DNA from 3 places in the Mesorhizobium sp. M1006 genome. Region 3 is predicted to be linked to each of the others. Evidence: riboswitches for the same ligand, from Rfam matches in the RefSeq annotation. Region 3 holds a riboswitch; each other region holds the start of a gene.
What was found. Region 3 has a riboswitch for cobalamin ahead of metE (5-methyltetrahydropteroyltriglutamate--homocysteine S-methyltransferase). Riboswitches for the same ligand answer to the same signal wherever they lie in the genome.

Region 1 (6,937 bases), on a different contig from region 3:
GAGCCGCCCGGCGAGGTAGGCCAGCTCAAACTGATGATCAAGCGCATCGAGGAAAAGCGCGAGGATCTTCGCCAGAAACGCCGCGACCTCGAAGAGACCCTGGCAGAGCTCGACCAGGCCGAGGAATCCTGCGTCGAGCGGCTGGTGGAGCTCGGCGTCACCACCTAAGCCGGTGTCAGCCTCGGCTCAAATCCAGCGCCGCACCCTTTTGGCGTAGTCCCGGTATTTCTTGCCGAATTTGGCCGTCAGCACCTTCTCCTCGCTCTCGATCGTCAGCTTCTGCGTCAGGAACGCCGCGATGACTGCCAGCGGCAGGAACCAGGCGATCCCAGTGACAAAGGCGAGGCTGACCAGCAGCAGCGTGTTGGCGAGGTAGATCGGGTTGCGGCTGACGGCGAAGGGTCCGGTGGTCACCAGATGGTCAGGCACGCCGTTCGGGTTGAGCGTCGTCTTGGCGCGGATCATGGTGCGGATTGCCGTGAACCAGAGCGCGGCAACCGCCACCAACCCCACAAGGCCGGCGGCGAACAGGATGTCGCCGAGAAGATCGCCGATCCACGGCAGCGGATAGAACAGCCCTAGCGCGACGCTGACGATGATGGCAGCGATATAGATCAGCGGCGGCCATGGGATGTGCCCCAGCTTCGGCTGCCCAGGATTTTGCTGCATGGGTTTCGGGTGACTGTCGCTCATTATTGTCCTCCCTCGATTAGCGCGTTCCCGGTTCCGCCGCCTCGGTTTGGGCGGTGCAGGTGCCGGCGAGCTCGCCAATATGCGCCTTCCACTCTGGGGACTGGTCGTCGCTGTAGAGCCGGTCAAGCGAGGCTTCGCCCTGGAGAGTGTCCAGCATGCAGGCACAATAGCTGGAGCAGAACTCGGTGTCGCGTGCCTGCTCGCAGGATATCTGGCAGGATTTCAGAAAACGCACCTCCCTGGTTTCGGCCTGCGCCGGCATGAATTGCGAAAACAGCCAGACCGAGCCGATCAGCACCGGCTGATGGATCAGATAGAAAGCAAGGCTGTGCCGGCCGATGAAGACCAGCGGATTTGCCCAGCGGCCGGGCGCCAATGCCGACAGCCGCGTCAGCGCGCCGGAGGTGGCGGCGAGCTTGGTAACCGCGATGCCGGCAAGTACGGCGCCGAACCAGGGCAGCAGCGGCACGTAGTCGTTGGAGCGCGGGTTGGTCGCCGACAGGCCGACCCACCACAAAGCCGGATGATCGAACGTTTCGGATCGCAGGTAGAAAGGCGCAGCGACGACGAATACGGCGACAAGCAGCGTCAGCAGCGCCGGCAGGCGCAGGAACGCCAGGCCGAGCAGGCTGGCGAGCGCGATCTCATGCAATATGCCGAAGAAGATGAAGCCGTCGGGCGTGGCGATGCGGGTGACCAGCGATATTGCGAGCGCTGCCCCGGCAACCATGGCGAAGCGCTTCCAGAAGCCGGTCCAGCGGATTTTTTTGCCATGGGCGAGATAGAGGCTGATGCCGACCAGGAACAGGAAGCTCGAGGCGATGCAGCGCGCGTAGATTTTCCACCAGCCGAAGGCGGTGAGGCCGGGATCGGTGTAGCCGAAGAATTCGACGTCCCAGGTGAAATGATAGCTCGCCATGGCAAGCAAAGCGATGCCGCGTGCAATGTCGATAACGGCGATGCGCTTCGACTTCGGTTGATCCTGAACGGCTGCGGTCGGCGTGTCGATGCTCATGGTCTCGCTGTCTTGATTCAGCCCCGGCAAGACGACTATCACGGTTGCCACCGTCAAAAGAAGCAGGACCTTGCGTCGTGTTGGCGCCGGTCGGCATCAGGGCTGCTTTAGGCCACAGCCGGAAAGCCTTTGGCCGGCGTGCTGGCGTTCTTCGGCCTGGGCGCGGTTTTCGCGACGCTCGGGCTGCTGGCGGTGGCCTGCGGCTTCGTCACCTGGCGTTATCTGCCCAAATCGCTTTGATGTGCGAGCGCCGCATGGCGCTCGCGCACCCAGTTGTGGAAGCGGTGCAAGTCGTATTCCTCGGGCATCAGCACGCCGGCCTTGTGGCGCATCGAGCGCAGGCCCATCTGGTTGACCTCGCAGATATCAGCATCCTCCTCCAGCACCTGGGTACCGAACGCGACGATGTTGTCGATATCGGCGGCCGGATCGGCGAGCGCTTCGCGTCGCGGCAGACGAGCAGCCAGTTGCGATACCAGATGGCCTCGAGATCGCGCTGATAGGCTGCGATGTCCCAATAGGCTGTTTGACGGCAGCGTCGGCTCGGGCCGCGTCAGGCCGTTGTAGGGAATCGCTTGTTCGGGCTGGGTTGCATGCCGGCTTCCTCCCCATCCGCCAGCCGACACCCGGCTGCGAAAATTGTCAATCGCGGCGCCGGTCTGCGAACTTGGCGAGGCGGCGCATTCGCCACACGATCCGGCGGAATTTGGTTTGCCGGGCGCGGCGATTCTGCCTATAGTCGCTGATGTCGTCGGTTCCGTTTGGAACCAAGAGGGAATGCGGTGCGGGCGAAATTGTTTGCCCAATGCCGTGGCTGCCCCCGCAACTGTGTGCGGTAGTCCTCTCCATATGCCACTGAAGGTTCGCCTTCGGGAAGGTGGGGAAGGGCGCTGATCCGCGAGCCAGGAGACCTGCCGGCGACAGGAAACTGACTTCTATGCCCTCGGGTGGAGGGCGAAAGGACAAGACATGAATACCGCTTCCGTTTCGCTCGGCGCTTCCGCCTCCTCGCAGTCGCGTCTCATGCAGCTGGCGCTTGCTGCATTCCTCGGCATTTTCGTCATGGGCTTTGTCGGCTTCTCGCATATCGATGCGGTCCACAATGCCGCGCACGACTATCGCCATTCGATGGGCTTTCCCTGCCACTGACAAGGGGCTGACATCATGACACTGTTTCGCAACGTCGTGTTCATCGCGGCGATCGCAGGGCTTGTGGCCGGCGTGGCTCTCGCCTGCATGCAAGCCTATGCCACGGTGCCGCTCATCCTGAAGGCGGAAGTCTACGAACAGGCCGGCGGCGGCCATGACCATGCCGCGGCACCTGCGGCACCGGCCGAAAACGCCGCGGGCACGACGGCTATGAGCAGCGCCGCGCCGGCACCGGCTGAAGCAATGGCTCCGGCGGAAGACGAAGGCTGGGCGCCGGCCGACGGTTTCGAGCGCTTCGGCTTCAGCGTCGTTGCCAATATCGTCACCGGCATCGGCTTTGCGCTGGTCCTGATCGCGGTTTCGGAATTCGCCGGCGGCATCGGCAACTGGCGCCAGGGCCTGTTCTGGGGGCTTGCCGGCTTTGCCGTGTTCACGCTGGCGCCGGGCCTCGGCCTGCCGCCGGAACTGCCGGCGATGCCGGCGGCCGACCTTGTCCAACGCCAGATCTGGTGGTGGGCAACAGTGGTGGCGACCGCCGCCGGGCTCGGCCTTATCGCCTTCCGCAGATCGTTGCCGCTGGCGATCCTTGCCGTAGCGTTGATCGTGGCGCCGCATATTGTCGGCGCGCCGCAGCCCGATAGCTTCGAGACGGCGATCCCGGAAGGCCTGCACCACCAGTTCGTGGTGGCGGTGACGCTGACCAACCTGGTGTTCTGGCTGGTGCTCGGCGCGGTCGTCGGCGTGGTGCGCGGACGCTTCACGGGCACGGCGACCAGCCTGCGCGACAGCTTTGCCTGACCGCGCTGCCGGGGCACTTACCCTGGTCATCGGCGGTGCGCGCCCCGCCAAGTGCGCGCATGCCGAGAGCCTGGTGACGGTCGGCCCGCCGCCTTGGAGCTATATCGCCACGGCGCAAGCCTATGACGACGAGATGCGCCAGCGCATCGCGCTGCACCGCTCGCGCCGCGGCGCCGGCTGGACGACCATCGATGCGCCGCTCGACCTTGCCGGCGCGATCGGAGCGCTGCCTGACGGCCAGCCGGTGCTGATCGATTGCCTGACGCTGTGGCTGACCAACCATATGCTGGCCGACCATGATGTCGAGGCCGAATGCCGGAGGCTGGCCGATGTGCTGTCGCGGCCGCGTGGGCCGTGGTTCGTGGTGTCCAACGAGGTCGGCCAGGGCATCGTGCCGGACAATGCGCTGGCAAGACGGTTTCGCGACGCCGCCGGCCGGCTGAACCAGGACGTCGCGGCTGTTGCCGGCACCGTGCTTTTGATGGTGGCGGGGCTGCCGCTCAAGGTGAAATGACATGGCTGATACTATCGATCCCAAGGACGAGGAACGCCACCGCGCCAAGATGGCCAAGCGCAAGGCGGTGCAGGACGCCGAGGTCGCGGCCAAGACGGTCAAGAAGGGGCTGCTGATCGTCAACACCGGACCGGGCAAGGGCAAGACCACGGCCGCCTTTGGGCTGGCGCTCAGGATGCTCGGCTATGGCAAGCGCGTCGGCGTCGTTCAGTTCATCAAGGGCAAATGGCACACCGGCGAGAAAGACGCCTTTGCCGCCTTCGGCGACCGTGTCGTCTGGCACGCCATGGGCGAAGGCTTTACCTGGGAGACACAGGACCTGAAGCGCGACATCGCGGCGGCCGAGGCTGCCTGGGCGAAAGCGCTGGAGCTGATGGCCGAGCCGTCGATCAGCCTCGTGGTGCTCGACGAGCTGAACATCGCGCTGCGCTACGACTACCTCGATCTCGAAAAGGTGGTCGCGGCGCTGAAGGCGCGTCGCGAAGGCCTGCATGTCGTCGTCACCGGCCGCAACGCCAAACCGGTATTGGTCGAGGCGGCCGATCTGGTCACCGAGATGGGCGTGACCAAGCACCACTTCTCCGCCGGCGTGAAGGCGCAGCAGGGGATCGAGTTCTGAGGGGTGTTGCTGGCGCCTCTTCTTCCTTCTCCCCTTGTGGGAGAAGGTGGATTGGCGCGCAGCGCAAAGACGGTTGAGAGGTGCTGGCCGGGGCGCTGTTGGTGCCAAGCTGGAACACCCCTCATCCGGCCGCTTCGCGGCCACCTTCTCCCACAAGGGGAGAAGGGAAAGCCGCACGAAGCGGCTCGCCCCTGGAATGGTAAGGGTGAGGGGCGGCGCCGACCTGACGCGATTATTTGAGGCGTAGCCTTATTTTGTTCTTGCTTTGTGCCGGCAGCTATGCTACTAATTTGGCTATGGTGCTAATTGGGCTCCAACGACCCGTCGCTTGGCGGTTTTTGTTTCGCCTGAGATCGGGCGAAGATCACAACAGAATTACGACCGTCGAGATTACCCCAAACAGTGCGATCAGCAGAAAATCGGCGATCCGGTAGAGTTTCAGTGCCGCCGGATCTCAGGGATAGAGTTCTGGTCGCTTGCGAAGCTGGAGATTGTTCGTGGACCAGGCGGTAATCGTCTATCTTATTCTCAATGATGGTCAGTTTGGTGCCGCTGACGAACGCGAATCCATTTATGCGCTCGAGGATCGGCTAGAGAAAGCTATCGAGGATGCATCGGTCGGCGAGTTTGACGGTGACTTGTTTGGTGAAGGCGAATGCATCCTTTACATGTATGGGCCAAACGCTGAACGACTTTTTGTCGTAGTCGAACCCTTATTGAAATCTTCTCCCGTAGCTGCCGGTGGGTACGCGATCAAAGGTTTGGCGTGGAAGCCGATCCGAGCGCAAAGGAAGTCCGTGTTACCTGGTAGGTCGGGTTTGCCGACCCATTCGGACGTTCACGCGGCGATGACGATCACCGCGACCACGCCGAACAGCGCGATCAGCAGTAAGTCGGCGACGCGGTAGAGTTTCAGCGCCCGTCGGATGTCGGTGCTCTCGACATCATCGCGCCGGCCGCCTTCGCCCATCAATGCGTCTTCGACCATGACGCCGTCATAGGAACGGCGGCCGGCGAGCGCCAGGCCGAGCGCGCCGGCCATCGCTGCTTCCGGCCAGCCGGCGTTGGGCGAGCGGTGTTTTTTCGCATCGCGCCGCACGGCGTGCCAGGCGCCCTTGGCGTTGGCGCCCTTGACCAGAAAAGCGGCGAGTACGATCAGCAGCGCCGTCAGCCGCGACGCCGGCAGATTGATCCAATCGTCGAAGCGCGCCGCCGCCCAGCCGAAGGCTTCGTGGCGCGGGGTGCGATGGCCGATCATCGAATCGGCGGTGTTGGCGGCCTTGTAGGCGACGCCGCCGGCGAGCCCGCCGATACCGAGCCAGAAGGCCGGAGCGACGACACCGTCGGAGAAATTCTCGGCCAGGCTTTCGATCGCGGCGCGGCAGACAGCGGCCCTGTCGAGCTTTTCCGGGTCGCGACCGACGATCCGCGAGACGGCAATGCGGCCTATATCCAGTCCGCCGCTGTCGAGTGCGTCGGCGACCGCTTCGACATGCTCGGCCAGGCTCTTCTGCGACAGCAGCGACGTCGCCAGGATTGCGGTGACCAACCAGCCGAGGGGAATGCTCCAAAGCAAGGTTTCGAGCCAGAGGGCGAGGGCGGCCGGCACCAGCACGATCACCAGCAGCGCGACGACGCCCCAGCGGCGACGGTCGGCGTCGGAATCAGTGGCGCGGTTGAGCCTGCGGTCGAGAAAGGATATCAGCCTGCCGAACCAGGTGACGGGATGGCCAATGGCATCGAAGAGCCGGGCCGGGTAGCCGAGTACAAGTTCGATGGCCAGCGACAGGAAAGTGATCAGGATCGGCATGAAGTCTCTTGATGGAGTGACGGCGGCAGTTGACCACGGCGGAAGCCTTGGCCGGGCGAGGGCGCTTTTCCCTCACGCGCCGCTGCCTTTCGTCGACCTCTCGACCGGGATCAATCCGCACTCCTACCCGCTTTTCGATTTGCCCGCCACCGCCCTGTCGCGATTGCCGGAAACAGCGCGCAGCCGCGACTTGGCTGAACGCGCGGCAAGCGCCTATGGCGCCCCGTCGGCGACGAATGTCGCAGCGGCGCCCGGCACGCAGATCCTGTTGCCGCGCGTCGCTTCCCTGGTCAGCCCGGGCACGGCGCTGGTGCTCGGGCCGACTTATGCCGAGCATCG
Region 2 (6,937 bases), on a different contig from region 3:
TTCGCCCTTGAATGAAATGGCGCCGGCCAGGATGCGGCCGTCGAGCTCGGGCAGGACGACATGCATGGCAAGGTCGGCGGGCGCCAGGCCGCGCTGATTGGTTTGCCAGATGTCGCGGCGGGTGGTTGCGACGATGACCTGGAACACGGGCACGCCGGCGCGGTCGAACAGGGTTTCAACGCCGGGCTCGGCACCCGAGGCGAAAGCTGTGGCGGTGATGATGGCGGCAGGCTTCAGGGTTGCGAGCGCGGTTTCGACAAAGGCGAGCGACGCCGGGTCCTTGAGGCTGGAGACGAACATAGGCACGGGAACCATGCCGCGGTGGCGCAGGGCTTCGAAAAGCGCGTCGATGGGCGCGACATCGGCCGCGAGCAGCATCGAACGGTAGAAGAGAATTGGCACGACGTCCCCCTCCCTCTCGAGGGGAGGGTGGCCCGCACGGCCGGGTGGGGTCGTCACGGCAGTGGTCGACGTTTTGTGTAGGCGCGCTTCGGAGAGGATCCCGCCCCCGGCCTGCGGCCGGACCCTCCTCTCGAGGAGGAGGGGGACGCCGCGTTCTGCGACCCCCAGTCCCGGCTCGTAAAATCCCGCCTTTGGCACGCTGACAGGTTCGGCTACAGCCGCACCCGATCCAGCGAGACTTGCCAGCCTCTGCACCAGCGCCGTCATATTTGCCGGTCCGCCCTCGCGGAAATAGCCAAGCAGGCCGTCCAACTCCTCGCGCGGCAGCGTCGAGCCTTCGATCAGCCGCAAATCCTCGTCGTGGCTCTCGCCCGGCAGCAGCGCCAGCTTGATACCGCGATTTCGCGCGATAGCGGCGAGCTGGTCGCAGCCATAGCGCCACCAGTCATAGCCGCCGAGGATGCGGACCAGAATGACCTTGGCGTGGCGGGCGACGCTGTCGATCCACAGGTCGACGGACATCGGATGGCGCAGGTCGCGCAAGGCGGCGAGCCGCATCGACGGCAGGCGGTGCGCATCTGCCTTCCACGCCGCCGCCAGCCCGGCCAGGTCGCTGTCGGTGAAGGACAGCGCCACGACATCCGCAGGCGTTTGCCTGAGATCGACAGGCTCGGCGAGATCGTCGAGCGAGGCGGATGTGGTGGTGAGGATGTGCATCGCGGCTCGTACCTGGGTCAGCCGGCGAGGATACGCTCGATGGCCGGGCGGTTCAGCCCTTTCAGGCCGATGACGACCAGGCGCGAGCGGCGGTCGTCTTCGGCGGTCCAGGCGCGGTCGTAATAGTGGTTGACGCGCGGACCGACGGCCTGCAGCAGGAGCCGCATCGGCTTGCCGCCGACTTCGACGAAACCCTTGACGCGCAACACGTTTTCTTCCTCCGCCGCCGTGGCGACCCGTTGTGCGAGCTCGTCCGGGTTGGACACAGACGTGATGTCGATGACGAACGAGTCAAAATCGTCATGTTCGTGGTCGAGCTCGTCGTCGTGGTGGGTCTTGCGGTTCTCGATGTCGTCCTCGACGGCGAGGCCGAGGCCGAGCAGCACCGACGGGTCGACCTTGCCTTGCGAAGTCGGTACGATCTTCACCGCCCGCGCAACGTGCTTGCCGATGACGGCATTGGCACGGGCCGAGCCGGCTGCGTCCATCAGGTCGCTCTTCGACAGGATGATCAGGTCGGCGCAGGCGAGCTGGTCTTCGAACACTTCCTCGACCGGATCGTCATGGTCGAGCGTCTGGTCCTGCGCGCGCTGGGCCTGCAGGGCGTCCATGTCGTTGGCTACGCGGCCATCAGCCAGCGCCGGTCCGTCGACCACGGCAATGACGCCGTCCACCGTCACGCGGCTTTTCACCGACGGCCACTGGAAGGCCTGGACCAGCGGCTTGGGCAAAGCGAGGCCGGATGTCTCGATCAGGATGTGGTCGACCCTCGGCGTCAGCGACAGGATCTGGTCCAGCGCCGGGACGAAATCATCGGCGACGGTGCAGCAGATGCAACCGTTGGCCAGCTCGACGATGTTTTCCTCGGGGCAGGTGTCGATGCCGCAGCCCTTCAGGATCTCGCCGTCGATGCCGATGTCGCCGAACTCGTTGACGATGATGGCCAGGCGCTTGCCTTTGGCGTTTTCGAGCAAATGGCGGATCAACGTCGTCTTGCCGGCGCCGAGAAAGCCGGTGACCACGGTGCAGGGAACGCGCGAAAGGGAGGCAGCGGTCATGTCAGGTCCTTCAAAAGGTCAAGGGGAGGGATGCGGGCAACCAGGCCGCGCTTCAGGCAATCGGGACGGCCGCGCCATGGAATGAGCCCATCCGTCGAGGTGGCGAACAGCTTTGCCCCGGTGACGAGATCGGCGCCGCTGGTCGTGGTCAGATCACCGAAGACGTAGCTCCAGCAGCCGTCGCGCAGCATGGCCGCGCTGAGCCGGCGCTTGCAATTGCCGAGGCATTCGACGGTGCGGATTTTGATGTTTTCGCTGGAAGCAGCGCGGCGCGTGTCCTCTGCGAGCAGTTCGCCAGCGCGCGGATGAGCGTCCGAACCGGTCTCGTCACGGCAGGACGAGCAGACGATGACGGTAACGCCGGCCGGGGAATCACCATGGCCGGACAATAAATCCGCTGTCTCAGCCGGAAAACTGCTGTCGCGTTCCAAATCAGGCTCCTTGCCCGGAAAACCCGCCAGGCGATCGGATTCTTAGGTCCTAGACGGCAGGTCTCCTGGCTCGCGGGTCATCGCCTGGGTGCCGCCTTCCCGGGAATATCCCAGTGGTTTTCGGCCTTGGCTCGTCGCTTACAGTTGCGGGGACAGCCGCGGATTTGAAATCGAGATTTCGCACCGCATTCCCTCTTGGCCCCTGCCGTTGCGGGCAGGGGACCGTCTGGAACGGATTTAGGCTTGTGGAGGCAGTTGTGTCAACGCACGTCTATGGCGCGGCGATATCCGCGAGCGGCCGGCCCAAATCGCCGGCAGCGGTCACCTCGATGCGTTCCAGGCCGAGCCAGCCCTGCATCTGCTTCAATTCCTTGAAGAGTTCGGCAGCGGTTTGTGGCGGGGCGCCGGGCTCCGCATAGGCGGCATGGACGCGCAATACGCCGGCCGGCCGGTCGGCCCTGAGGTCAACGCGCCCGACGATGCTGTCGCCGAGCAGGAATGGCAGCACATAATAGCCATACCGCCGCTTTTCGGCCGGCGTGTAGATCTCGATGCGGTAGTGGAAGTCGAACAACCGCTCGGTGCGCGATCGTTCGAAGACGACAGGATCGAACGGCGCGAGCAAGGCGCGCGCCTCGATCCTGCGCGGCAAACGGGCGTCCTTGTGGAGATAGGCTGTTTTGTTCCAGCCGTCGACGCTCACCGGCAACAGCTCGCCGGCCTCGACCAGCTCCTCGATGCGACCCTTGATGTCGGCGGGCGAGAGGCGGAAATAGTCGCGCAGGTCGCCTGCCGTGGCGATGCCGTGGGCACGGGCCGAGATGCGCAGCAATTCGCGGTGAGCGTCTTCGGGGGAGGGCGTTGGCAGACTCAGTATTGTTGGCGGCAGCACGCGCTCCGGCAGATCGTAGAACCGTTCGAAGCCGCGGCGATGCGCCGTGGTGATGCGGCCGGCCCAGAACAGCCATTCGAAGGCGTGCTTGGCATGGCTCCAGCCCCACCAGCCACCCGAACCCTTCTGCCCTTCGAAAGCCGACGCCGCGATCGGGCCTCGTTCGGCGACCTCGCGATAGATGTCTTCGATATAGGCGGCGTGCTCGCGGCCCCATTTGGCCAGTCCGCTGTACATTTCGTCGCCGCACTCGGCCCGCTGCATGCGCCAGCGCATCAGCGGATAGGTCTCGACCGGCAAGAAGGAGGCTTCGTGCGCCCAATATTCGAAGACCATGCGCTTGCGCGTTACGGCGGCGTCGTCGAGCAGCGCCAGCTTGTAGGGGCCAAGCCGCGAATAGAGCGGCATATAGTGGGCGCGCACCACGGCGCTGACGGAATCGATCTGCAGCAGGCCGGTACGGGCAAGCACGCGGGCCAGATGCCGGCGGTCAGGCGTGCCGGTGGGGCGCGGGTCATTGAATCCCTGTGCCGCGAGCGCAATGCGGCGGGCCATGGCGAGCGAGATTTTTTCCTTCATGAAGGCGGCATCCGGACGATTTTAGACAGAGAAAATGACCTGCGATTCCGTGCCATGCTAACAGGGTTTTGGCGGCATCCATGTCAGGAGAGAAAAGTGGAGTAAAAAGTGAAGGAAATCAAACAGGAGCGGATCGGACCAGTTTTCCCGGATATGCCGTCCAGCACCGCGATTTGAACAAGGTTTGACTTGCTTCGCCGAAAGCGCTGCGCTAACCCTCGCCGCGTTGCAGCATAGAGCCCCCTTAAAACGGTTCAGTGGTTAAACTGTCACGCTTCCGCAAGTGGGTCCGGTGCTGTAATCAGAGTGGATTGGCCGCCAACGGAAACTGCAGCATGAACGCACTTTTAGGTTCGTACCTGCCCATCGTCCTGTTCATCGGCGTGGCGCTGATCGTCGGGCTGGCGCTGCTCGCCGCACCGTTCCTGGTGGCCTACCGCAACCCCGATCCGGAAAAGCTTTCCGCCTACGAGTGCGGCTTCAACTCGTTCGACGACGCCCGCATGAAGTTCGATATCCGCTTCTACCTGGTGTCGATCCTGTTCATCATCTTCGATCTGGAGGTGGCCTTCCTGTTTCCGTGGGCGGTGTCGTTCAGCCAGATCGGCATGCTCGGTTTCTGGTCGATGATGGTGTTTTTGGCGGTGCTGACCATCGGCTTTGCCTATGAATGGAAAAAAGGAGCGCTGGAATGGGATTGAACGACAGTTCCGGCACGCTCGTCGCGCCGAAGCCCAAGGGTCTCATCGACCCCAACACCGGCAGGCCGGTGGGGGAGGATGATCCATTCTTCCTGGAGATCAACAACGAGCTCGCCGACAAGGGCTTTCTCGTCACCTCGACCGAGGCGCTGATCACCTGGGCGCGCAGCGGCTCGCTGATGTTCATGACGTTTGGCCTCGCCTGCTGCGCCGTCGAGATGATCCACACGTCGATGCCGCGCTATGACAGCGAGCGCTTCGGGGTGGCGCCGCGCGCGTCTCCGCGCCAGTCCGACATCATGATCGTCGCCGGCACGCTGACCAACAAGATGGCGCCGGCGCTGCGCAAGGTCTACGATCAGATGCCGGAGCCGCGCTACGTCATCTCGATGGGCTCATGCGCCAATGGCGGCGGCTATTATCATTATTCCTATTCGGTGGTGCGCGGCTGCGACCGCATCGTGCCGGTCGACATCTACGTGCCCGGCTGCCCGCCGAGCGCTGAAGCGCTGCTTTACGGCATCCTTCTGCTGCAGAAGAAGATCCGCCGCACCGGCACGATCGAGCGGTGAGCGGCATGACCCAGGCGTTGAATGACCTCTCGACCTATCTCGGCGAGAAGCTGATCGGCCGGATCGGCGAGGCGGTGTTCGCCTATGGCGAACTCACCATCTCGGTCGAGCCGCGCGACCTGATCGAGGTGGTGACCTTCCTGCGCGACGACCCGAAATGCCAGTTCATTTCGATCATCGACGTCTGCGGCGCCGATTATCCGTCACGGGCAAAGCGCTTCGACGTCGTCTATCACCTGCTGTCGCCGAGGCAGAATATCCGCATCCGGCTCAAGGTCCAGGCCGACGAAGAGACGCTCGTGCCGTCGATCACCGGGATATATCCCGGCGCCGACTGGTTCGAGCGCGAGACCTACGATCTCTACGGCGTGCTGTTTTCGGGCCATCCCGATCTGCGGCGGATCCTGACCGACTACGGCTTTGAAGGCCATCCGCTGCGCAAGGACTTTCCGCTGACCGGCTTCGTCGAGGTGCGTTACGACGACGAAGCCAAGCGCGTCATCTACGAGCCGGTGGAGCTCAAGCAGGAATTCCGCAATTTCGATTTTCTGTCTCCGTGGGAAGGTACGGATTACGTGCTTCCGGGGGATGAAAAGGCAAAGCAGTAAATGGCTGAAACCTCCGTTCGCAACTTCAACATCAATTTTGGCCCGCAACATCCAGCGGCGCACGGCGTTTTGCGCCTGGTGCTGGAGCTTGACGGCGAAGTCGTCGATCGCGTTGACCCGCATATCGGGCTGTTGCACCGCGGCACGGAAAAGCTGATCGAGGCCAAGACTTACCTGCAGGCCGTGCCCTATCTCGACCGGCTCGACTATTGCGCGCCGATGAACCAGGAGCATGCCTTCGCGCTTGCCGCGGAGCGGCTGCTCGGCATCGAGGTGCCGAAGCGCGGGCAGTTGATCCGAGTTCTCTACTCCGAGATCGGCCGCATCATGTCGCATATCCTCAACGTGACGACGCAGGCGATGGATGTCGGCGCGCTGACGCCGCCGCTGTGGGGCTTCGTCGAGCGCGAAAAGCTGATGGTGTTCTATGAGCGCGCCTCGGGTTCGCGCATGCACGCGGCCTATTTCCGCCCCGGCGGCGTCCACCAGGACCTGCCGCAGAAGCTGATCGAGGACATCGGCAGCTGGATCGACCCGTTCCTGAAATCGGTCGACGACCTCGACTCGCTCTTGACCGGCAACCGTATCTTCAAGCAGCGCAATGTAGACATTGCCACCGTCTCCCTGGCGGACGCCTGGGCCTGGGGTTTTTCAGGCGTCATGGTGCGCGGCTCGGGCGCGCCGTGGGACCTGCGCAAATCGCAGCCCTACGAATGCTATGCCGAGCTGGATTTCGACATTCCGATCGGCAAGAACGGTGACTGTTTCGACCGCTATCTGGTGCGCATGGAAGAGATGCGGCAGTCGGCGAAAATCATGCGCCAGTGCGTCGACCTGTTGCTCGGCAAGGAGGGCGCCGGCCCGGTGTCCAACCTTGACGGCAAGGTGGTGCCGCCGAAGCGCGCGGCGATGAAGCGCTCGATGGAAGCGCTGATCCATCACTTCAAGCTCTACACCGAAGGCTACCGCGTGCCGGC
Region 3 (6,937 bases):
CTTGATCTCGCTGCCATTGCCGAGCGCGCCCACGCGCGCGGTGTAAAGGTTGCAGTCGACAGCACCTTCGCCTCGCCCGCGCTCCAGCGGCCGCTCGAACATGGGGCAGACCTCGTGCTCCACTCGCTGACCAAATACATCAATGGGCACGGCGATGCCCTTGGCGGGGCGATTCTCGGCGACGCGCAAACGCTCCGCACGCTGCACGAAACGGGCCTGCGCTACATCACCGGCGCAGCGCTCTCGCCCATGTCAGCCTTCCTGATCCTGCGCGGTCTGAAGACGCTCACGCTGCGCATGGAACGGCACAGCGCCACTGCCCTTGCGGTGGCTCAGGCGCTCGAGGCGCACCCGGCGGTGGCATGGGTGAGTTATCCCTTCCTCGACTCGCACCCTGATCAGGTGACGGCGCGAAAGCAGATGTCCCAAGGGTCGGGCATGTTGGCCTTTGGCCTCCACGCTGGGTTCGAGGGCGCGCGCCGGATGATGGACCGGCTCAACCTGATCACCCGGGCTGTCAGCCTCGGCGATGCCGACAGCCTCATCTATCATCCGGCAAGCCTGACCCGTGCTCGTCAGCCGATCCGCAAGGATGCGCATCTGGCCGATGGAGTCGGCGAGGACCTCATGCGTCTCTCGGTGGGTCTTGAAGACGCCGAGGACCTGATCGCCGACATGCGGCGGGCTCTGGACGCCTTGTGATGACCTGTGGTCCGGCCAGTCCCGCGCTCGCGTACAAACCCGGAGGCTTGCCATGGCATTCCTGAGCGGCCTTTCCGCGTTTCCCATCACGCCGACCGATCGTGACGGCCGTGCCGATACCGTTGCTCTGCGCAAGCTGATTGCCAGGCTTTGCGCCGCTCAGGTCGATTCCATCGGTCTTCTCGGCAGCACCGGCACATACATGTATCTGACGCGCGAGGAACGGCGACGGGCGCTCGCCGAGACCTTGGACGAAACCGGGGGACAAATGCCGGTCGTGGTGGGTGTGGGCGCGCTGCGCACCGACGAAGCAGTGAGGCTCGCGCAGGACGCTAAGGCCCTTGGGGCTGCCGCGGGGTTGCTTGCCGCCGCCTCTTACACCCCGCTCACTGAGGACGAGGTGTTCGAACATTTCTCCACGGTGGCGCGCGAAAGTGGCCTTCCGATCGTCATCTACGACAATCCAGGAACGACGCATTTCCGTTTCACCCCAGCACTCGTCAGCCGCCTGGCAAAGGTGCGGGGGATCGTCGCTATCAAGAATCCGACAGACAAGGGCGATGCGATCAAGAGCCATCTGGCCGACCAGAGGCGCACTGTGCCGGAAGGGTTCTCGATCGGCTACAGCGGCGACTGGAACGCCGCAGAGGCCATGATCGCCGGCGCCAACACATGGTACAGCGTCCTCGCCGGCATCCTGCCCGAGGTCTGCGTGAAGATCGTCACGGCGGCGCAGCAGGGCGATGCGGCCGAAGCGCGACGGATCGATGCCACGCTTGCGCCGCTCTGGAGCCTCTTCAAGGAGTTCTCGAGCCTTCGCGTCGTCTATGCACTTGCCGATTTGCTCGACATTTGCAGTGCCGACCCCCCGCGTCCCATCCTGCCTCTGCCCTCAGCAGCGAAGCGCCAGATCGCCGCCGAGTTGGAACGCTTGCCATCGGATGTCAACCGGTGAATAGCGAACCCGGCGGCCAGTGAAGGAACCTGTCATGTATGTACCCGCGCATTTCGATGAACCGAGCCGAGAAGTCCTCTACGAACTGATCGAGAACAGTGCACTTGGCATGCTGATAACCCATGGCCGGAGCGGTCTCGACGCCAATCACATCCCCTTCGAACTCGACACGTCACAGGGAGAAAACGGTACCCTTTACTCCTGCGCGATTAATACACGTGCCGAAGGAAAGTGCACATTCTCGCTCGAGTGACTTTATTTCAAAGGATGTGATCGCGTTTTGGCGCATTCACGGCCGACATGCGGCAGCCGGTCACTCACCACATGGTGAGCAACCAGGAAACCCTCCGGCCTACACTTTCTACCGGAGCGCACGTGCTGCATCGACCATGTTCATGAGGGCAGGGCGGACCTCCTCCCATTTGCGTGTTTTGAGGCCACAGTCCGGGTTTACCCACAGTTGGGAATCCGACAGTCGCTCGCGGGCAAGCATGACGAGATCCGAAATCTCCCCGACTTCCGGGACACGTGGTGAGTGAATGTCGTAGACTCCGGGCCCGATTTCGTTCGGATATTTGGAGCTCGTGAAGGCGTCCAGCAGTTCCATTTTCGAGCGCGACGTCTCAATCGAAATGACATCCGCATCCATTTCAGCGATCGCGTCGATGATCTCGTTGAACTCCGAATAGCACATGTGGGTATGGATTTGAGTCGCGTCCTTTACACCCGTTGAAGCGATCCGGAAGCATTCGACAGCCCAGTCGAGATAGTCGTTCCAATCAGACTGGCGCAGTGGCAATCCTTCGCGAAACGCGGCCTCATCGATCTGGATCATCCTTGCGCCGGACCATTCGAGATCCGTCACTTCGTCGCGGATGGCGAGCGCGATCTGGCGGCATGCTTCGGAGCGCGGTACGTCGTCGCGAACAAAAGACCAGTTGAGAATGGTCACTGGGCCTGTGAGCATTCCCTTCACAGGGTTTTCCGTAAGCGACTGGGCGAATTGCCACCAGCGCAGCGTCATCGGATTGCGCCTCGATACGTCGCCGAAGATGATGGGGGGGCGCACGTAACGCGACCCATAGCTCTGCACCCAGGCATGCTGGGTGAAGGCGAAGCCGGACAGCTGCTCGCCGAAATACTGTACCATGTCGTTTCGTTCGAACTCACCGTGCACCAGCACGTCCAGCCCGATCTCTTCCTGCCAGCGAATTGCAGCCTCGATCTCCTTCTTCAGGAAGGTCTCGTAGTCGACATAGCTCAGCTGGCCCTTCGCATGAGCGGCCCGCGCTCTGCGTACCTGCGGCGTCTGCGGGAAGGACCCGATGGTCGTCGTCGGGAACGGCGGCAGCCCGAGCGTGCCGGCCTGGACTCTGGAGCGCTCGGCAAAAGCGCTCTCTCGTCGCTTCATGCTGTCGTCAATGCTGGCGATCCGCCCCTCAACCAGCGGGTCATGGATCTTCGTGGATGTCACGCGAGTGGCGGCAGCCTCGGCAGACGCTTTCAACGCGCCTGCCACCGCATCCCTGCCTTGGGACAGGGCCCGGGCCAGCAACACCAACTCGTCGGTCTTCTGGGCCGCGAAGGCGAGCCACGACCTGATGTCCGCGTCGAGTTCGGTCTCCATGCGCAGGTCGATCGGCACGTGCAGCATCGAGCAAGAAGGCGCGATCTCGACGCGGTCCAAGGGCCAGCCGGCGACGATCGGTTTGATGCGGTCGAGAATGGCGGGCAGGTTCGCACGCCAGACGTTGCGGCCATCGATCAAGCCAAGCGAGAGCACCAGATCCTTCGGTGCGAGCCGACCCACCGTTTCCAGCTGCTCGGGAGCGCGCACGAGATCAATATGCAGCCCGGCCAGGGGCAGAGAAACCGCGGTTTCGAGATTGTCTCCCAGCGGCCCGAAATAGGTAGCCAGCATGATCTTCAGCTCGGGCGCGGCCTTCGACAGCTGGCCATAGGCGAATTCGAACGCAGCTCGTTCGTTCGGGTTCAGATCGAGGACAAGCGCTGGCTCATCGATCTGCACCCAGTCGGCTCCAGACAGCTTCAGCCTCTGCAGGAGTTGCTCGTAGACGGGCAGCAGCCGCGGCAGGAGCGCGATGGGATCGAATCCTTCGGCAGGCGATTTCGCCAGCTTGAGGAAGGTGATCGGTCCAAGGATGACTGGGCGTGTGTGAACGCCGAGAGCTTTAGCCTCGATGAAGTAATCGACCGGTTTCGTCGACGAGAGGGCGAACGTCTGATCATCGTTGAGTTCCGGCACAATGTAGTGATAGTTGGTGTCAAACCACTTGGTCATTTCCATCGCGGTTACATCAGACCGATGAGCCGCCTGCTGGTGACCAGCGTGTCGACAATCCTCCGTCTGACCCTGGTTGCCGCGCGCCATTGCGAAGTAGATGTCAAGTGGGACCTCGCCGCTATTCCAGCCGTAACGGGATGGAACGGCGCCGACCATGGCTGCGGTGTCGAGCACATGGTCGTATAGCGAGAAGTCGTTCGACGGGATTTTCGACACGCCGCGATCGTGCTGCTCCTCCCAGCTAGCGGCACGGAGCGCCTTCGCCGTCGTGAGAAGGTCGGCGGCGGAAGATTTTCCGGACCAGTAACTTTCAAGCGCGAATTTCAGTTCTCGCCGACGACCGAAGCGCGGCACGCCGAGCGTTGCTACAGGAATTTGATGAGAGACAGTCATGCCATACCCCGATGGTTGGGGCGTCGGTGACAAGGAAGGCGCTAGCAGGCCGGCACGAACGCCAGGCTGCGGCGGCCACCGAGACACCCCGCCTGTGGACGTAATTCGCCGTGGCAGGTCTCCTGGCTCGCGGGGTCATAGCCAGCTACCCGTCTTCCCAAGGCTATTCGCCTCAGTGACATGAGTGGGGTTGGCTCGCCGCTAACAGTTGCGGGGGCAGCGCCGGCATCGCACCGGCTTCCCTCTTAGCTCCGCTGCGGCAGCGCCGTACGGAGAACCACGACACGGGAGACAATCACAGCAGTTCGCTTCTTTGTCAACGCCGCATAAAGAAATGTTTATGTCGTTATGTTAAATTTCCGTTGGCATGTTCCAAAGGTCGCCTCGAAAGCGAAAACTGTGGAAGCCTTGAGCGGCCGGTAAATCAAAGCAATGACGCACGGCGCCCTTGTCCAGGAGGATAGGAGTTCGTCGGCTGCCGGCAGCAAACATACCGGCAAGCGCCGTGGTGCTGCTTAGCGCATCATGCGAACCACCTCGGCGTCGAACTTCGGCTCCGAGGTTCCGACCGCTTCGTTGGTGATCTGCTCGCGACCATATTCGGCTCAATGGAGAGGCTGTTGCCCATGTGGAAGCTGTTGGCCGTGATGCCCTCGGTGATATGACACAACGATTTCGGGGGGAGCACACCGAGGCCAGGCGCAGCGGCGTGATCGAGGCCAATGTCTCGAACTGCTTGTTCGCAGCCCACCGGCTCAAGGTAACCCGGCTCAAACCATCGGGCCAGCTCAAGTCCTGTCCAAATGAGGCCTGAGCGGCAAATCGTCGTGCACGCGCACGGTTTGACGTTCGATCTTGTGATGCGTCTTGGGCGGACAATCGCCACGGTGCAGCGCGCAGAAGCGGTCCCCAATTGGGAAGCCGAGGGCGTCGCCACAGGCGGAAGGGGACTTGGACCTGTTTGCCCTGCTGGACCACAAGTTCGCGACACAGGGCCTCAAGGAGAAGACCAAGAGTTTATGCGGGGACCTCGCCAAATTCATCAAAAGCAGCGGGCAGTCAAAGTTCGGCGCCGATTGACATGGAGATAGCCATCGCGGCGGACCGCCCAGGCGGACCGCAAGCCGGAATACAACCGGGTGCAGGCGGCCAAGCTCGTCCACAAGATGGCGTCGGGCACACACCGGCGATGGGAGAGCGGACCGTGGAGTGCAGGAACTTTACGCCTATCCACGCTCCCGTGGACGTGTCCTGCGGCACATCGGCAGCGATATTGAGGAGGCAGTTGAGCTTCTGGTCGAGCACTCTTACCTGCCACTACCTACGCTTAACGTCATCTCGTACTGAAAACGCACCACGCAAGGTCGAGATGTAACATGCGCCCTTCGTGGATGGTTCTAAGCTTCCTCGGGCGCGGTCAATCTGTGATAACGGTCGCTTGGAACCTCCATCACCGCGACGCGATCAAGGTTGGCGTATCGCGCTCGGTAGTAACCTTCTTCCTCCACTTCGGCGAAACTACACTGGGGAACGTCAAAGGTCGCAGCTTCCAATCCGAAGAAAGTCGTAGCGGTTTCTTCATCCAAGAAGTTCCACTCATCTTCTCCGTCGTCATATGTGACGCGAACATAGGAGGCCATGCGCACGGCTTCCTGATCACCCATCTCTGCGATGATGGCATCGCATTCTTTCTTCAGCTTTCCTGAAACCTCACCCTTATCCCAGTCATCCAAAGCCCGATAGATTTCTGGATGATAATATTCTGGCATCTCCTCTACATCGTCACCGATAAGCTCAATGGTGCGGACATATTGCGGATTTATCAAGAGTATTTTGTTGTCAAGGCTCCAACAATACAGCCATGGCCTGCTTGTGTTATTTCTACGCAGATTATGAAGTTCCTTCAACTGACGTAAAATCGATTCACGCGCCTTTTCATCGATAGGATATTGGCGGCTGCCAACAGTCGTCTTGATTCTGAGCGTGCCGTATCGCGTTTCGGCATCGGCAATTGCAAACGGGCTCGTGCGCCACTCCTCGACATCAATCTTCCAGCCCAGCAGCTCCTCGACCGTGCATTTCAACGTGAGACAAAGGTCCTTGATCTGCTCGACGTTCAACTGCGTTTTGCCTGTTTCCCAACGGGCCACAGTCTGTTGCGTTGTTGCCATCTGCTCTGCCAAATCTTTTTGAGTCATGCCCAGTCGAACCCTAAGCTCTTTCATGTTCATAACTCACCTCGCGTGTTCAACACACGCATCGTGGATGAATTAATCTAACACGTCAAGCGTGTTCAAAAATCGCAGCATGTGTTTTTAGGGCGTCTTCGAGGCTCCGGCAGCCGTTCGTGACCACTTGCGCAAGACACAGGGCTGGTACACAGCACGAATGGGCGATCAAAAATTACTGCTGCGATGCTCGTCATCAGCCAAGCTGCCGCCGCACCTTCCACTAGGGTGCCAAGGTTCGAAATGAGTGCAGCCGACCATAGCGAACGGAAGGTCTTGTGCTCAAAAGGAACGAGTGAAGATGTTCTCTTCGCCATTGTGGGAAGCCTCGGGATTGACCGCGGGGCTGGATTT

Region 1: it holds a riboswitch for cobalamin, as region 3 does, so the genes downstream of both, NKH60_RS00505 (CbtB domain-containing protein) here and metE (5-methyltetrahydropteroyltriglutamate--homocysteine S-methyltransferase) in region 3, are expected to answer to the same signal.
Region 2: it holds a riboswitch for cobalamin, as region 3 does, so the genes downstream of both, NKH60_RS00690 (DUF1636 family protein) here and metE (5-methyltetrahydropteroyltriglutamate--homocysteine S-methyltransferase) in region 3, are expected to answer to the same signal.

What each region holds. Positions count from the first base shown of each region.
Region 1 is NZ_JAMYMZ010000001.1:101,462-108,398, reverse strand. Features, by position in the region: gene NKH60_RS00525 (MerR family transcriptional regulator) at 1-168, shown strand, start outside; gene NKH60_RS00520 (methyltransferase family protein) at 187-693, opposite strand; gene NKH60_RS00515 (heparan-alpha-glucosaminide N-acetyltransferase) at 710-1,708, opposite strand; gene NKH60_RS00510 (SRPBCC family protein) at 1,927-2,334, opposite strand; cobalamin riboswitch at 2,444-2,641, shown strand; gene NKH60_RS00505 (CbtB domain-containing protein) at 2,678-2,857, shown strand; gene NKH60_RS00500 (CbtA family protein) at 2,873-3,655, shown strand; gene cobU (bifunctional adenosylcobinamide kinase/adenosylcobinamide-phosphate guanylyltransferase) at 3,648-4,169, shown strand; gene cobO (cob(I)yrinic acid a,c-diamide adenosyltransferase) at 4,171-4,788, shown strand; gene NKH60_RS00485 (hypothetical protein) at 5,286-5,696, shown strand; gene cbiB (adenosylcobinamide-phosphate synthase CbiB) at 5,627-6,598, opposite strand; gene cobD (threonine-phosphate decarboxylase CobD) at 6,597-6,937, shown strand, end outside.
Region 2 is NZ_JAMYMZ010000001.1:136,742-143,678, reverse strand. Features, by position in the region: gene NKH60_RS00700 (cobaltochelatase subunit CobN) at 1-1,119, opposite strand, end outside; gene cobW (cobalamin biosynthesis protein CobW) at 1,137-2,177, opposite strand; gene NKH60_RS00690 (DUF1636 family protein) at 2,174-2,608, opposite strand; cobalamin riboswitch at 2,647-2,850, opposite strand; gene NKH60_RS00685 (winged helix-turn-helix domain-containing protein) at 2,880-4,079, opposite strand; gene NKH60_RS00680 (NADH-quinone oxidoreductase subunit A) at 4,415-4,780, shown strand; gene NKH60_RS00675 (NuoB/complex I 20 kDa subunit family protein) at 4,771-5,352, shown strand; gene NKH60_RS00670 (NADH-quinone oxidoreductase subunit C) at 5,358-5,960, shown strand; gene NKH60_RS00665 (NADH-quinone oxidoreductase subunit D) at 5,961-6,937, shown strand, end outside.
Region 3 is NZ_JAMYMZ010000044.1:29,521-36,457, forward strand. Features, by position in the region: gene NKH60_RS27900 (trans-sulfuration enzyme family protein) at 1-702, shown strand, start outside; gene NKH60_RS27905 (dihydrodipicolinate synthase family protein) at 755-1,657, shown strand; gene NKH60_RS27910 (FMN-binding negative transcriptional regulator) at 1,692-1,910, shown strand; gene metE (5-methyltetrahydropteroyltriglutamate--homocysteine S-methyltransferase) at 2,019-4,355, opposite strand; cobalamin riboswitch at 4,451-4,652, opposite strand; gene NKH60_RS27920 (hypothetical protein) at 5,307-5,435, shown strand; gene NKH60_RS27925 (helix-turn-helix transcriptional regulator) at 5,753-6,586, opposite strand; gene NKH60_RS27930 (MFS transporter) at 6,649-6,900, opposite strand.